DNA from 2 places in the Solibacillus sp. FSL W7-1472 genome. Region 2 is predicted to be linked to the other one. Evidence: a T-box and tRNA genes for the amino acid it is inferred to sense, from the RefSeq annotation. Region 2 holds a T-box; the other holds one or more tRNA genes.
What was found. The T-box of region 2 lies ahead of trpS (tryptophan--tRNA ligase). A T-box ahead of a tRNA ligase gene usually reads a tRNA of that ligase, here a tRNA-Trp.

Region 1: it encodes a tRNA-Trp, which carries the amino acid that the T-box ahead of trpS (tryptophan--tRNA ligase) is inferred to sense. The anticodon was not compared.

What each region holds. Positions count from the first base shown of each region.
Region 1 covers NZ_CP150208.1:3,358,539-3,364,513, forward strand. The annotation lists gene MKY07_RS16790 (LD-carboxypeptidase) at 1-656, opposite strand, end outside; gene MKY07_RS16795 (DMT family transporter) at 784-1,662, shown strand; gene nagB (glucosamine-6-phosphate deaminase) at 1,693-2,424, opposite strand; tRNA gene MKY07_RS16805 (tRNA-Leu) at 2,837-2,917, opposite strand; tRNA gene MKY07_RS16810 (tRNA-Cys) at 2,962-3,035, opposite strand; tRNA gene MKY07_RS16815 (tRNA-Gly) at 3,041-3,115, opposite strand; tRNA gene MKY07_RS16820 (tRNA-Gln) at 3,128-3,202, opposite strand; tRNA gene MKY07_RS16825 (tRNA-His) at 3,226-3,301, opposite strand; tRNA gene MKY07_RS16830 (tRNA-His) at 3,341-3,416, opposite strand; tRNA gene MKY07_RS16835 (tRNA-Trp) at 3,449-3,522, opposite strand; tRNA gene MKY07_RS16840 (tRNA-Tyr) at 3,533-3,616, opposite strand; tRNA gene MKY07_RS16845 (tRNA-Thr) at 3,623-3,698, opposite strand; tRNA gene MKY07_RS16850 (tRNA-Phe) at 3,706-3,781, opposite strand; tRNA gene MKY07_RS16855 (tRNA-Asp) at 3,804-3,879, opposite strand; tRNA gene MKY07_RS16860 (tRNA-Met) at 3,883-3,957, opposite strand; tRNA gene MKY07_RS16865 (tRNA-Val) at 3,976-4,051, opposite strand; tRNA gene MKY07_RS16870 (tRNA-Glu) at 4,079-4,153, opposite strand; tRNA gene MKY07_RS16875 (tRNA-Ser) at 4,171-4,262, opposite strand; tRNA gene MKY07_RS16880 (tRNA-Asn) at 4,272-4,347, opposite strand; rRNA gene rrf (5S ribosomal RNA) at 4,362-4,477, opposite strand; rRNA gene MKY07_RS16890 (23S ribosomal RNA) at 4,598-5,975, opposite strand, start outside.
Region 2 covers NZ_CP150208.1:781,191-787,165, reverse strand. The annotation lists gene mecA (adaptor protein MecA) at 22-675, opposite strand; gene spxA (transcriptional regulator SpxA) at 989-1,387, opposite strand; T-box leader at 1,853-2,069, shown strand; gene trpS (tryptophan--tRNA ligase) at 2,134-3,123, shown strand; gene fabF (beta-ketoacyl-ACP synthase II) at 3,369-4,610, opposite strand; gene MKY07_RS03690 (beta-ketoacyl-ACP synthase III) at 4,727-5,662, opposite strand.

The DNA of each region.
Region 1 (5,975 bases), 1.4 Mb from region 2:
AGCATTAAATCAATTTGCTCGATTGTTTCACCTAAATCTTCAAGTAGTAAAATTTTATTGCGCACATCAATTTCAAATTTAGTTCCAAGTGTGCTGACAATACGGTTTAAATTTCCGCCTGTCAATTCGCCGCGTACAGCTCCCGGTATAATTGTCGTAAGAGGTGAAATGCTTTCTGTATACTGAATTTCAATCGGCTGGAATAGCTGCTGGAACATTTTTTTAGAAAGAGGGTCCAGTTCCCCTTTTGGACTAGACAGCATCGGACCATGGAATGTCACTAAATTTGCAAACTCGTTTACTTGTGTATGTAAAGTCGTCACATCGGAAAAGCCCCAAATTATTTTCGGATTGTCCTCGATTAATGGATAGCTTATCTTATCGATGATTCTTGAGATTCCGTAGCCGCCCTTCACTAAAAAGACTGCCTTCACTTCCGGATCAACAATCATTTGGTGGAAGTCTTTAATCCGCTCCTCGTCGGAACCTGCCAAATAGCCTTCGTATGCCTGTACCGTATTACCAAGCTTATACTTTAAACCTAATTCCTCTAAAAACGCTAATTTATCCCCTACTGATTCTATATTAAGCGGACTACTTAAATTAACTAATCCTACTGTATCGCCATGCTGTAACCTTGCTGGTCGAATTTTCATGCTAATGACCTCCTTTTGCTTCTGTCGTTATTGTATCATAGCGTTTTATGTAAAGCGCATTGCAAATTCCATGTGGTTGTCCCTATAATAGATAAAATCAATTTCCAATATAAGGAGATGCTCAATAATGAAATTTCCACCACAGCTACTGCTCATTTTGGCTACTTTATTGTGGGGCGGCAACTTTGTAATTGGACGAGCTGTTTCAGGAGATATTCCTCCGATTACACTTGCCTTTTTACGTTGGATTGTTGCCTTTCTCGTATTTTTCCCAATCGCTTACAACCGGACGAAAAAAGAATGGCCTGCGCTGAAACAGCATTGGGGTGCTGTCATCATTTTAGCAATAACAGGAGTTGCCGCATTCAATACACTCGTCTACATCGGCTTGCATGATACAACATCCATTAATGCATCTTTAATGAATTCATCAACACCGATTATTATATACATACTGAGCTTTATCTTTTTAAAAGAACGGTTAACGAAGTTCCAAATGATCGGCACACTGCTTTCTTTAGCCGGAGTGCTCTTTATTATATCCGGAGGCTCATTACAAAGCCTGCTTTCATTTTCATTCAACAAAGGGGACTTGATCGTTTTGATTGCGGTAGTGTGCTGGAGTTTCTATTCATTACTCATTAAAAAGTACGCAGGTAAGCTGCCGGGTTATTCTACGTTTTTAGTGACGATTGCAATCGGAGCTATTATGTTACTGCCGTTCGCAGTATATGAACTACTAACAACATCACAAGCAATCGTATGGAACGCTTCGACAATTGGGGCGATTTTTTATGTAGGGATCATTGCTTCGATAGTTGCCTTTTTAAGCTGGAACAATGGCGTTGTCTCATTAGGAGCAAACAAAGCAGGAATCTATTTAAACTTTATTCCTCTATTTGCCACAATCTTTGCTGTACTGTTTTTAAATGAGCAACTCCTCATCGCTCAAGTAATCGGAGGCATTGCGGTAATTACAGGAGTATTTATTTCATCGATCAAATAAAGGAGTGCACAATGTATGCACTCCTTTACCTTATTTTACATCTGTATAAATAACCGTCACATCTGGATGGTTGTGCAGTGCGCTCGCAGGGAAATCTTCTGTTACGACACCGCTGCGTAAACGTTCAAATGCCTCCTGTTTTGATGCACCTGAAATTAATAATACAATCTTTTTAGAACTTAAAATTGTTTTGATCCCCATTGTAATGGCATGTGTCGGCACATCATCAATAGAATCAAAATAGACTTGATTCGCTTCACGTGTAGACTGTGCAAGCTCTACAATATTTGTACCTAAATCAAAAGGAGTTCCAGGTTCATTAAAACCGATATGTCCATTTACACCAATTCCTAAAAGCTGTATATCAATATTTCCCGCCGCATTAATCAATGCATCATATTCAGCGGCAGCTTTTTCTAAATTCGACTTATTACCAGCTGGTAAATAAATATTTTCCCGTTTCATATCGATATGATTAAACAGGTTATAGTCCATATAATAATGGTAGCTCGCTTCATTTGCCGGATTAATACCGATATATTCATCCAAGTTGAAAGACTTGGCTTGTTTAAAAGATACTTCGCCTGCCTTATACGCAGCTACAAGCTTTTTATAAAAGCCTTCCGGGGTACCTCCTGTAGCCATTCCAAATACCGTTGAACTATCCTTTTTTAATTGATCTATAAAAATTGTTGCAGCAATTTTACTCAACTCACCATAGTTTGCCGCTTCAATCCACTTAAAATTTGTTGCTACATTCATTTGTTTAATTCCCTACTTCCTCGCTATATTCCATAATTTATATCACTTAAATAAAATGCGTTTTTTTAAAATTCATTCCTAACATCACTATGTTAATTTTATAGTAAATAATTTTAATACGCCAGAAAAAACGTGCAGGATTTTCTGGAAAACATACTAATTTCCTTTGTATATAATATGATATTCTCCCATACTAATTTCCCAATATTCCGTACGCAGACTTTATTTTTCTCATTATCATATAAAAGAATCGATGAATCTATTCTTTCCTAATTTCACTTATAAATACCACTGTTGAAGTCGGATTCTATAATCTATTCTATGCTCTTTAAAAAGATTATGGGACTTTATATATCGATTATAAAAATAAAAAAAGACCTCACAGTATGAACTGTGAAGTCTTTTTTTCAGATACCGAGTGTGGGACTTGAACCCACACGCCTCGCGGCAACGGATTTTGAGTCCGTCGTGTCTGCCATTCCACCAACTCGGCAAAATAAGGTAAAAAAAAATCGGTTTCTCCGATTAAATAAAATATGGAGGCGGCAACCGGATTTGAACCGGTGATAAAGGTGTTGCAGACCTGTGCCTTACCACTTGGCTATGCCGCCATATTTGGAGCGGAAGACGAGGTTCGAACTCGCGACCCCCACCTTGGCAAGGTGGTGTTCTACCACTGAACTACTTCCGCAAAATAAAAAAATGGCTGGGGTACCTGGATTCGAACCAGGGCATGACGGAATCAAAATCCGTTGCCTTACCGCTTGGCTATACCCCAAATATTTAAATTATGATATAGAATGGGGCGACTGATGGGAATCGAACCCACGAATGCCTGAACCACAATCAGGTGCGTTAACCACTTCGCCACAACCGCCACTATATTATAATTTTAACACTTAAACCTAAATAAAAATGGGGCGACTGATGGGAATCGAACCCACGAATGCCTGAACCACAATCAGGTGCGTTAACCACTTCGCCACAACCGCCACTATATTATTTTAAGTATTTTTAAGTTATTTGGCAGGGGCAGTAGGAATCGAACCCACACTGACGGTTTTGGAGACCGTAGTTCTACCTTTAAACTATGCCCCTATCAAAAGGATGGTGGAGGGGGACGGATTCGAACCGCCGAACCCTAAGGAGCGGATTTACAGTCCGCCGCGTTTAGCCACTTCGCTACCCCTCCAGGTAATGGTGCCGGCGAAAGGAGTCGAACCCTCGACCTACTGATTACAAGTCAGTTGCTCTACCAACTGAGCTACACCGGCAAAAATATGGTGGGTTTGGACGGAATCGAACCGCCGACACTTAGAGCTTCAATCTAATGCTCTACCAACTGAGCTACAAACCCACAAATTAATTTTTTTAAAAAATGGCGGTCCCGACCGGGATCGAACCGGCGATCTCCTGCGTGACAGGCAGGCATGTTAACCGCTACACCACGGGACCATTTGGTTGCGGGGGCAGGACTTGAACCTGCGACCTTCGGGTTATGAGCCCGACGAGCTACCACTGCTCCACCCCGCGATAATACTATTTGTTTAATGGTGGAGGATGACGGGCTCGAACCGCCGACCCCCTGCTTGTAAGGCAGGTGCTCTCCCAGCTGAGCTAATCCTCCAATGCTGGATACTACTTATGTATCTTTTGGTGACCCGTACGGGATTCGAACCCGTGTTACCGCCGTGAAAGGGCGGTGTCTTAACCACTTGACCAACGGGCCTCTTTATAAATTAAGCCTGGCGGAGAGTAAGGGATTTGAACCCTTGATGCAGGGTTACCCGCATACACGATTTCCAATCGTGCTCCTTCGGCCACTCGGACAACTCTCCAAGATTTAATGGCTCCGAAGGCAGGACTCGAACCTGCGACCTGCCGGTTAACAGCCGGATGCTCTACCAACTGAGCTACTTCGGAATAATTCTATAACAGCCTAGCGACGTCCTACTCTCACAGGGGGAATCCCCCAACTACCATCGGCGCTAAAGAGCTTAACTTCCGTGTTCGGTATGGGAACGGGTGTGACCTCTTTGCCATCATCACTAGACTATTTAATCGAAAGACATTATTTATTATATCATACTTTTCTTATTTGTCAAGTATTTATATAATAATTTTTCATTCTTTCAAAACTGGATAAACGTTTCATTGAATTGAGCAATAAAATGTGGTTAAGTCCTCGACCGATTAGTATTCGTCAGCTGCATGCGTCACCGCACTTCCACCTCGAACCTATCTACCTGATCGTCTTTCAGGGGTCTTACTTACTTGCGTAATGGGAAATCTCATCTTGAGGGGGGCTTCATGCTTAGATGCTTTCAGCACTTATCCCGTCCATACATAGCTACCCAGCGATGCCTTTGGCAAGACAACTGGTACACCAGCGGTATGTCCATCCCGGTCCTCTCGTACTAAGGACAGCTCCTCTCAAATTTCCTACGCCCACGACGGATAGGGACCGAACTGTCTCACGACGTTCTGAACCCAGCTCGCGTACCGCTTTAATGGGCGAACAGCCCAACCCTTGGGACCGACTACAGCCCCAGGATGCGATGAGCCGACATCGAGGTGCCAAACCTCCCCGTCGATGTGGACTCTTGGGGGAGATAAGCCTGTTATCCCCGGGGTAGCTTTTATCCGTTGAGCGATGGCCCTTCCATGCGGAACCACCGGATCACTAAGCCCGTCTTTCGACCCTGCTCGACTTGTAGGTCTCGCAGTCAAGCTCCCTTATGCCTTTACACTCTACGAATGATTTCCAACCATTCTGAGGGAACCTTTGGGCGCCTCCGTTACTCTTTAGGAGGCGACCGCCCCAGTCAAACTGTCCGCCTGACACTGTCTCCTACCCCGCTAAGGGGCATGGGTTAGAAGTTCAATACAACCAGGGTAGTATCCCACCGACGCCTCCTTCGAAGCTGGCGCTCCGAGATCTCTGGCTCCTACCTATCCTGTACAAGTTGTACCAAAATTCAATATCAGGCTACAGTAAAGCTCCACGGGGTCTTTCCGTCCTGTCGCGGGTAACCTGCATCTTCACAGGTACTATAATTTCACCGAGTCTCTCGTTGAGACAGTGCCCAGATCGTTACGCCTTTCGTGCGGGTCGGAACTTACCCGACAAGGAATTTCGCTACCTTAGGACCGTTATAGTTACGGCCGCCGTTTACTGGGGCTTCAATTCACAGCTTCGCTTGCGCTAACCGCTCCTCTTAACCTTCCAGCACCGGGCAGGCGTCAGCCCCTATACGTCACCTTACGGTTTTGCAGAGACCTGTGTTTTTGCTAAACAGTCGCCTGGGCCTATTCACTGCGGCTTCTCTAGGCTATGCACCCAAAGAAGCACCCCTTCTCCCGAAGTTACGGGGTCATTTTGCCGAGTTCCTTAACGAGAGTTCTCTCGCACACCTTAGGATTCTCTCCTCGACTACCTGTGTCGGTTTGCGGTACGGGCACCTCTCACCTCGATAGAGGCTTTTCTTGGCAGTGTGAAATCAGGAACTTCGCTCATACGAGCTCGTCATCACAGCTCAACGTTAAAGTAT
Region 2 (5,975 bases):
TGGCTTTCGTAAACTGCTGTCCTAATCAAAATACGTAATGATTGTTTCGAAGCAGTCTTCAGCAATGATTGTTTCCCCGTACTCTTCAAGTCGGTGCGCTGTAATTTTGGAAGCAGCTAAATACTCAGTACATAAAGCGATGATATTTCTCGCTTTCTCGCTTTCCAAATCTTTTAAATCTACATATAAATAGTAATAATCTTCCCATTTATACAACACAGACTCTATTCCTAATGGTGCTGCGCGTTTTGCAAGAGGTACTAGTTCGTCAATATCTTTAAATCGGAATCGGGCATTTTCAAGCGATTGTTCTTCTTCTTTTGCAGCTTTGCCAATCGCATTGAAGATCGATTCTTCCATTTCATTTAATTGATCTGATATATGAAGGTCATCTTCAAAGTTGCCTGTCATTGAAGAAGTTTCGGAGTCATTACCTACAGACGCGCGTGTAACAACGACTTCCAATCCACTTTCTGAAGCGTTAATATGAATCCAAATTGGACCATCTAAATCGAAATAATCATCTGTATTTATTTCACCAATGATATCCCAGAAAAGCTCTTCACCTTTTGCGCGATTGTACCATATTTCTTCGCGAGTATAACCGCGGTCCTCGATATCACTATACGTAATAAATAATTTTAGCGTATTTTCATTAATGCGTTCGATGTCCATTAGACCTCAACCCCCTTCACAGTCATTGTATAGAACGTCGCTTTATTTCCAAGTGGCATACAATATGGCGTTCTATTGCATCGGAACTGAGATACTTTTAAATATTAGAAGTATCTATAACTCTATTGTATGATGGAATCGATTAAAATGAAAAGGAAAAACATTATTCAGCATAAATTATTTGAATAATTGAAATTGTATTGCACCACTCCATTTAAATCAAGTAATTAAGGTGTCTTTCTAATATGTTCTAAAATAAAAAAAAGATGCTACAATTGCACAATATGCATCCGTAACATCATGAGCGGTCTATTTAGTTAACCATGCGTTGGGCTTCTTGCAACTGGTATGCTCGTACTTTACGAGGCAGGAATCGACGAATTTCATCTTCGTTATAACCGACTTGCAGACGTTTTTCATCTAAAATAATCGGACGGCGTAATAATCCTGGATATTCCTGAATAAGCTCATATAATCGCTGTAATGGCAATGTTTCAACATCAACATTCAACTTTTGGAAAATTTTCGAACGCGTCGAGATAATTTCATCGGTACCATCTTCTGTCATTCGTAAAATCTCTTTGATTTCACTAATTGTAAGTGGCTCGGAAAAAATGTTGCGTTCTGTATATGGGATATCATGTTCCTCTAACCATGCTTTTGCTTTTCGACATGAAGTACAACTTGGTGAAGTAAATAATGTTACTAACATTGGCTCACTCCCTCTCTAATTGATTTCAATTCAATTGCTAGATGTTGCTTCCTTTTATGAAGAAGCACAAATGTATAAATAAAACTCAATTTAGAATTAATTTAATTTAAGATTCTGTTCCCATTATACATGAATAACCCATGTTTGAATATACAATGTCAACAAATAATTCAACTTACGTAATAAATTTTATTACATATTTCTCTCTAATAAGCACACTTTCTAGAATTTTGCGCCATATTAAAATTTACCCATAAAATAGTAAAATAAAACGTACTGATTTTTAAAGTTTTTTCTCATTTATCAAATTGTAATTGAGAAAAAAGTCAGATAATATCATGCCATTTCTTAAAATATAATTATCTATTTACTACTATTTCCATTTTCACTTTGTTTTATTCCTATTTCTTTAAATAAAACAATTGCTTTCTTTTCAATACTTACGTTATAATCCATTCAAGATTATGAAAAACGATGACGAAGAGTAGTACATTTAATTTGAATGCCTAGAGAGTCTGTGGTTGGTGCAAACAGATCATTCGTTAAATGGAATGGACTTCCGAGTTAGCTTGATGAACGTTTCTATTAGTAGTCCAGCTCGTCGCCTTCACGTTACGAAGTAAAGTGGCCAATTGAGGCAAGCTGGGTGGTACCGCGGATTTTAACATCATTCGTCCCTTCTATTTTCGAATAGAGGACGCATGATGTTTTTTTATTTTCATTTGATTTTTAAGGAGGAACACCCAATGAAAACCATCTTTTCAGGTGTACAACCAACAGGAACAATTACTTTAGGGAATTATATCGGTGCGATTAAACAATTCCCCGCTTTACAGGAAAACAACAACGCCATTTATTGCATCGTGGATCAGCACGCAATTACTGTGCCACAGGACCGCCTTGAGTTACGAAAAAATATTCGCTCATTGGCAGCAATGTATATCGCATGTGGCATTGATCCGAAAAAATCGATTTTATTTATTCAGTCAGAAGTCCCTGCCCATGCCCAAGCAGGCTGGATGCTTCAATGTGTCGCTTCAATCGGAGAATTAGAGCGCATGACACAGTTTAAAGACAAATCGACAGGTAAAGAATCCGTTTCTGCCGCACTTTTAACATACCCGCCGTTAATGGCTGCCGATATCCTTCTGTACAATACAGACATCGTACCAGTTGGTGAAGACCAAAAACAGCATATTGAATTAACACGCGATTTAGCTGAACGTTTCAATAAGCGCTACAATGATGTATTAACGATTCCTGATATTCAATTGCCGAAAGAAGGCGCTCGTATCAAGTCATTGCAGGAGCCAACGAAAAAAATGTCAAAATCCGATACAAATTCAAAAGCGACGATTCGCCTGCTTGATACAGCAAAAGAAATCGAAAAGAAAATCAAATCCGCTGTAACAGATTCTGAGGGAATCGTTAAATTTGATATTGAAAACAAACCGGGTGTATCGAACTTGCTTATTATTGAATCTGCCCTATCCGGTACAGCGATTGCAGATTTAGAAGCAAAGTATGAAGGCAAAGGCTATGGTGATTTTAAAGCTGGAGTAGCGCAGGCTGTTATTGACCATTTAACACCAATTCAAGAACGCTATTATGCACTGATTGACTCACCGGAACTTGATGAAATTTTGGATGAGGGTGCAGTAAAAGCGAATGCCATTGCCTCTAAAACACTCAAGAAAATGGAGAACGCGATGGGCTTAGGCCGTAAACGACGCTAATCATCCCACCAATAGCAACAATCAGCAGATACAACTCTGCTCCATGTACAATGTACAGTAATACAGCATGCCATGAATAGCCGAGCGTGCGGTAATTCAAGTATAGAATCATATTACTGATCGACATGACACTGAGCCCATAAAAAAATAAAAATAGTACGAAGCGTGTCAAAACACCATCCTTCGTACAACTATACGAAAAACGAACGTGCGATAGAAGAAGCACGTTCGTTTTTTGTCATTTATTAATCTGTATATTTTTTGAATAATAAACAAGCATTATGTCCGCCAAAGCCCAGTGAATTGCTTAACGCATATTCAACTTCCGCTTTTCGTGCGGCATTTGGTACATAGTCCAGGTCACATTCCGGATCCGGATCCTGTAAATTCATTGTCGGCGGCAAAATACCTTCCTTCAATGCAAGTACCGTAAAGATTGCCTCAATCCCGCCTGCTGCACCTAATAAATGGCCTGTCATACTTTTCGTTGAACTCATCGCCAATTTATAGGCATGGTCACCAAAAACAGTTTTGACTGCCTGTGTTTCAAATAAGTCATTATATGGTGTACTCGTACCGTGGGCATTAATATAACCAACGCGGTCAGGAGATACTTGTGCATCATCGATCGCCATTTGCATCGCACGTGCTGCACCTTCACCGTTTGGAGCCGGTGCTGTAATATGGTGGGCATCCCCTGTTGAACCATAACCAACGACTTCTCCGTAAATTTTAGCACCGCGCGCTTTCGCATGTTCATATTCTTCTAAAATTAAAATCCCTGCACCTTCACCTATAACGAAGCCGTCACGGTTTTTATCAAATGGACGTGATGCAGTAGCCGTGTCCGGATTTAACGATAACGCTGTGTTTGCACTGAAGCCTGCAACCGCCATTGTTACGATCGGCGCCTCTGCTCCACCCGTAATCATCACATCAGCGTCTCCACGTTCAATTACTTTAAACGCATCACCAATCGAGTTAGTTCCCGATGCACAAGCCGTTACGGAACAAGAGTTGACCCCTTTTGCCCCAAGATAAATCGATACTTGACCTGAAGCCATATCTGGAATCATCATTGGTACGAAAAACGGGCTCACACGTCGAACACCGCGTTCCTGGAAAGTTAAAAACTGCTGCTCATGCGTTTCCATTCCGCCGATCCCTGACCCGATCCATACACCTACGCGTGGCGCCATTTCCTCTGTAATAGTCAAGTTGGCATCTTTTGCAGCCATCATAGAAGCAGCGATCGCATAATGTGTAAAGCGGTCCATTTTGCGCGCTTCCTTCTTTTCAATATATTCTTCTATATTAAAGTCTTTTATTTCTGCCGCTACAGACACAGTAAACTTACTCGTATCAATTCGTGTTAATGGTCCAATACCAGACTTGCCTGCAATTACATTTTCCCAGGCTTGCTCTGCACTGTTTCCTACTGGCGTAACTGCACCGATTCCTGTAACAACAACTCTTCTTTTCTCCATTATTTAACACCCTTTTCTAAGTTAAGTTCTTTCCTCTATTTAAAGGTTAATTTCCATTTCATTCGAACACTTTCCATAGGGAAAATATTGTACCATTCTCCCAAGAGCCCAAGTTTTTATTTACCCCACTTTAATGCGAGCGCTCCCCATGTAAGCCCACCGCCGAAACCGACTAAAACAACGATATCATCATCTTTGATTTTACCAGACTCCAAATCTTCTACAATAGAAATTCCGATTGAAGCGGCAGATGTATTGCCGTATTTTTGGATTGTTTTCGACATTTTTTCCTCTGGCAAGTCAAGACGCTCTCTTGCGGCTTCCATAATGCGGATGTTTGCCTGATGCGGCACTAAATAATCGACATCTTCCTTTGTCATGCCTGCCTTTTCAATGACATTTACAGCCGATTCGCCCATTTGACGAACCGCAAATTTAAATACTTCACGACCATTCATCGCAATGTGATTTTTAGGATTTAAATAAAGATGCTTTCCGCCTGTTCCGTCAGCTCCTAGTTCGAAAGCCAGAATACCGCGCCCTTCCGAAACTTTTCCGAGAACGGCCGCACTTGCACCATCTCCAAAAAGGACAGCCGTGTTGCGATCATCCCAATCCACAATTTTCGACAGTTTTTCAACACCTACTACTAACACATATTCATAACTATTACTCTCAATAAATTGTTTGGCAATAGCCGTTCCATAAATAAATCCTGAGCATGCAGCGGACACATCCATTGCGCCACATCCCGATATTCCAAGTCGCTCTTGAATCTGACAAGCTACACTCGGGAAATTCTGATCCTGTGTAACGGTTGCCACTACGATTAAACCGATTTGATCTGGCGTAATACCTGCGTTTTCAATCGCTTGCACTGCTGCTTTATATGCTAAATCCGATGTTTCTTCATTCTCAGCGATAAAACGGTTTTCAATACCTGTACGAGAACGAATCCACTCATCTGATGTATCTAAAACATTTTCAAAATCCTTATTTGGTATAGCTTTTTCCGGAACATATTTCCCCATCCCTATAATACCGGCATTCATATAATAGCCCCCTTGTTTTCTCGTGAATCAAAAAATATAACTAATTATTAGTAGTTGGTACTAATTATAGAGCATAATTATTTTGAACACAATTAAAATTTCTGGAAAACGAGGAATTGGACATTTATTCTTGTTTTTCTCCACATTAAATTGGCTATAATAACTGAGAAACATCTTACAGAAATTGAAATGCGGATGGACGTTTATTACGTTTAAATTTTTTAATGAAACAATTGTTAAAAACGAATATTGTTAATGAAACAAATTCGAGCTAATCTTCTCTATTTTCCTGTTAATTCCTACTTATAAAAGC